One region of the Paenibacillus nitricinens genome, then DNA from elsewhere that is predicted to be linked to it. Evidence: riboswitches for the same ligand, from Rfam matches in the RefSeq annotation. Region 1 holds a riboswitch; the other holds the start of a gene.

Region 1 (2,203 bases):
GCCAACTCCCATGGTAAGGCCTATTTTTTTGTTCGCTAATGGAAATGGGGGGGAAGGGGGACAGCCTCTACGCGGCTTTACTTAATCTGATACTGCTCTTCATAGCTCTTAAAAGATGAAATATCCAGACCGAGATATCTGCGCATATGAATTGCAGCTTGGGCAGCGACAATGTCGTTTAATAGCAGCATTCGTTCATGGTATCCACGACATATAAATTTGGCTTCGATCCCTGCATTAAGTCTGTTCTGCTCATAAACCTTGATTCCCCGTTTTCTCATCTCTGAACGAACATCTCTTAAATCTGTTGTAGCAACTGCTGCGGCTGTTTCAAGAACCTCCAGATAGGGGGCGGGTGTTCGTAAATGTGCAGATAGAATGGCGGAGTCCCGTTCGAAAGCTGATAAAATCATCGGAAGCAATAAATAAGATTTCACCAGCATATTGTCCCTGCTTTCAGCTCTATGCATGAATCTCATCACCCCTAATGGGAACGTATATTCGTATTCTACCCCGATATTCCAAAAATAATCAATGGTATTTCTAAACAGCTAGTACAATGTGATTAAATTCACAACTAAATTAGAAAGAATAAAATATATTAAAATTGTAATAATAAAAATTAATGCTTCAGACTTATATAAAGGGAGAATTTGGATGAAAGAGGAAGAAAGTCTCGCCCGTGGAATGGTATTTGGTCTGATTCTAAGTATTCCATTATGGATATCGATATTAGGTTGGATAAAGTTACTTTAAAATTGAAGGAAAACCTTTGTGTGAAGCGCCTTTTGGCGCTTTTTTTGTGCTTGCTTACGCGTGTAAATATCAAAAGGAATTGATTGACAATTGTGGGGATGGAGCGCTAAACTATTGTTAGTTCCAAAGTATTAAAAGTCATAGACCATTATTTAATAGGATGCTTAAGCTACTAGTTCTAATTTGCAAAGGCTATACATATATAATCATGATAATAGCAAACCGCCTGAAAGGGTGGGACGCAAAGTTCAGGAGTCTAAAGTGTCTAAAAGACACTATGACCGTCCGACTGCCATGAGAAGGGAATTCTACTTCTTTTTTGGCGGTCTTTTTTTGTTATTAGGTTCTTTAGAGTTCTGGTAATTATTCTGTTTAATTATAAATCATAGTTTTAGGAGGTGCGCATTTTGAAAAGAAGAATGAAACCGTTGCTCTCATTAGTAATAGCGGGGATTTTGATGGTGGGTAGTGGGCTTTCTGGAGGTGGTTATTTGGTCAGTGCGGCAGGGCCTGTGCTTCCGTATATTCCTACACCTGTGTTAGGCATTGCAGGAAATTTTAATACTTTTATCCTTGGTGACTTCAATCAATCTAATGATCAGGTTCACGGGCGCCTGGCGGCCAAAGGTAATATTACTTTGCAGAATTACGGCGTATCCAAGGATAATCCAGGTGGAGATGTCCTTATTGCTGGCAATGACATCACTTTTACTAATGGGACTGTTCATGGAGCATCCGTTCATGGTGGTGTTTTTATCAGAAACGGTGTAGATCTTAAAGAACCAGCGAGAAAAGGGACACCTATTGATTTTGATTATGAAGAGCAATATCTTATTGGACGTTCTAATGAATTCTCTTCACTTGCTACAGTCGGAACTTTCAAAAAGGAATATGGGAAAATAACAATTGATGCTCCGGAATCATTTAACGTTCTTAATCTAAGTGCTGCTGATTTCGTTGGTGCTAATGGCTTACAGTTTAATATTGCAAATAACGCCACAGTTATCGTTAACGTTAGCGGAAGTTCAGTTGAAATTCCAAGCTTTCAAATTTGGGGAGGCAGCCCTAACAAGGTATTATTTAATTTTTATGAAGCTAGCACTGTAAACATTGGAAGTTTAACAATAGAAGGAACTATTCTAGCTCCGCTTGCAAAAGTAACTTATAATTCCGGAGAACTGCATGGGACATTGATTGCGAAAGGATTTGCTGGTGGTGTGCAGATGCATTGGTATCCATATGAAGGGGTAGAGTCGCCTCCTACGCCGACGCCAACAGTGACGCCGACACCAACAGTGACACCAACGCCGACCGTTGCACCGACACCGACGCCGACCGTGACACCAACACCGACGCCAACGCCAACCGTAGCACCAACACCGACCGTGGCCCCGACGCCAACGCCGACCGTGGCCCCGACACCAACACCGACCGTGGCCCCGACGCC
Region 2 (2,203 bases), 530 kb from region 1:
CATTTTCGTATATATCTGCTGCCAGAATATCTACTTTATCTGCTCCTGGATAAGTTGACGCATAAGGATCTGACCAAACATTCGGAGCATTCGGACTCCATACCCATAACAAATTATTTAATTTATGAACGTTAACAAAACGGTCATACATAACATTCCAAAGTTTTGAAAAGTTGTTTTTCTTCCCCCACCAGAACCAGTTTCCGTTCATTTCATGATAGGGTCTCCAAAGTACCGGAACGTTGGCATCACGTAAGCTCTTTAGGGAGACTGCTACCTTATCAAGTTCAGCGATCAGACTGTTATATTGCTTGGTACCCGGTGTAACGTAACTATCGAACTCACTTTGGCTAAGCGTTTTTTTCACATTACCCCAGTCATAAGCGGTGCCTGGCAGGTTAGCATGAAAAGTCATAGCTACGATCCCGCCCGCTTTATTCCAGTTGATGGCGCTGTTCACCACATTTTGACGCTGCCAGGCCATCGTTCCTTCGGACTGGCCACTGATCGCGCCCAGTTCATAACCGTGAAGAGCTGCGTACTGTCCGCTTGTTCCCTTCAGCATATTGTTAATTTCATCTGGACTTTCTAAATAGTCATGTTGACCAGCAATAATACCTTTTCCTGAAATCGAGTAAAGATAGTTAAGCAGCTTTACGGCTTCGGGTGAGGCTCCTGGGGTAACTGGGGTACCAGAATTTGAAGCAGCTATGACAACAGACGGCGAAATTCCAACAGTAAGCGGAAGTGCAGTCAGAAACAGGACGAGTGACAGAAATGCGCCAAATAATCGATACGTACGGTAAGCTTTCAAAATAATCTCCCTTTCGGTAGCCAGGCTGCCACTCTTTCGAAGGCCCTATAGCTTTGCGTCCCTACCTTTCGATAGGTTTGCCTTTTCAATTTAAGAGAAATAATCTCTCTTACCGTAAGTATCGACGACAATTAATGATATATTTAGTGTTTTTATGACTTTTTTTGATAATTGAGTCAATTTACCTGTTTAAAGAAATTTCAGATTGGTTAAATAGATAGGTTAGACCTATGAAATGAATTGTTGTAGTTCTATATCATTCCAGTCTAAAGTAATACGAATATTATCTTCTTCTACTAACTCAGAACCCGTCTGTACCTCTATAAACTCAACATCCGTCAAAGCAAGGATCGCGTGCTTCGTTCCTTCCGGGATACGTACCACGTCCCCAGCCTTCACATTATGTTTCTTCTCATTCAGCACAATACTTGCTTCGCCGCTGACGATTGTCCAAATTTCACTACGCTTGCGATGTAATTGATAGCTGATATTATTCCCCTCGGATATAAAAATCCGTTTGGTCAGCACTTCATTACCCTCGTCGTATTTCACATAATCAATAACTTTGTAATGACCCCAGCGGCGTTCCTCATACATCGGTCTCTGTTCAAAGGTCTTCAGCACTTCTTTAATCCGTGGGCTCTCAGCTTTATGGGTAACCAGAATACCATCCGGGCTAGCCGCGATGATCAGATCCTTCGCACCAATTACCGTAATCGGAATATCCAGCTCATTAATCAAGCAAGTCCCCTCAGAATCCGCCGTCACAAAACCTTTTCCTACATGCTTGCTGCTCATTTCCTCTGTCAGCGTATTCCAAGTTCCAAGATCCTTCCAGAATCCATCATAAGGCTGCACCACAATATGTTCTTCTTTCTCCACCACCTCATAATCAAAGCTGATGGAAGACAATAGCTTATACTGCTTCTGCAATTCTTCATATCCTAAAGGCAACCCTTTACGCTGCAAAATATCTAACAAGTAGCCTAAACGGAAGGCAAACACTCCGCAATTCCACAATGCATTTTGTTCGATGAGCTGTTCTGCTTGTATGCGGTCTGGTTTCTCTTGAAAGTGACTCACCTTCATAAAACCATTCCCCCCCGCCTCTTCAGTGGTAGGAATGATATATCCGTATTTCTCTGAGGCATGTTCAGGAACAACACCCATTAGTGCCAGATTTGCTCCGCTTTCCAGCATGGTCCCCTCAAGCATAGCTATGGTATCGAAAAAGGATGCTTCTACATAAGGATCAACAGGCAAAATGGCTATCGTCTCCGCTGGAGAAACACCTGCAACCGAATAAAGATAGGTAGCTGTTAAGGCGATGGCCGGAAAAGTATCCCTACGCTCCGGTTCAACGATAATCGGCACATGACTTCCCAGTTG

What was found. A riboswitch is a leader RNA that binds a small molecule or an ion and turns the genes downstream of it on or off. The one in region 1 is predicted to bind cyclic di-GMP.
Region 2: linked by a shared signal. The riboswitch ahead of ACN6KS_RS04885 (glycosyl hydrolase) and the one ahead of ACN6KS_RS02585 (choice-of-anchor A family protein) in region 1 are both predicted to bind cyclic di-GMP.

The regions. Positions count from the first base shown of each region.
Region 1 covers NZ_CP183948.1:572,329-574,531, forward strand. Annotated here, with positions in the region: gene ACN6KS_RS02580 (hypothetical protein) at 78-470, opposite strand; cyclic di-GMP riboswitch class I at 963-1,053, shown strand; gene ACN6KS_RS02585 (choice-of-anchor A family protein) at 1,164-2,203, shown strand, end outside.
Region 2 covers NZ_CP183948.1:1,100,909-1,103,111, reverse strand. Annotated here, with positions in the region: gene ACN6KS_RS04885 (glycosyl hydrolase) at 1-814, opposite strand, end outside; cyclic di-GMP riboswitch class I at 827-906, opposite strand; gene ACN6KS_RS04880 (sugar phosphate nucleotidyltransferase) at 1,043-2,203, opposite strand, start outside.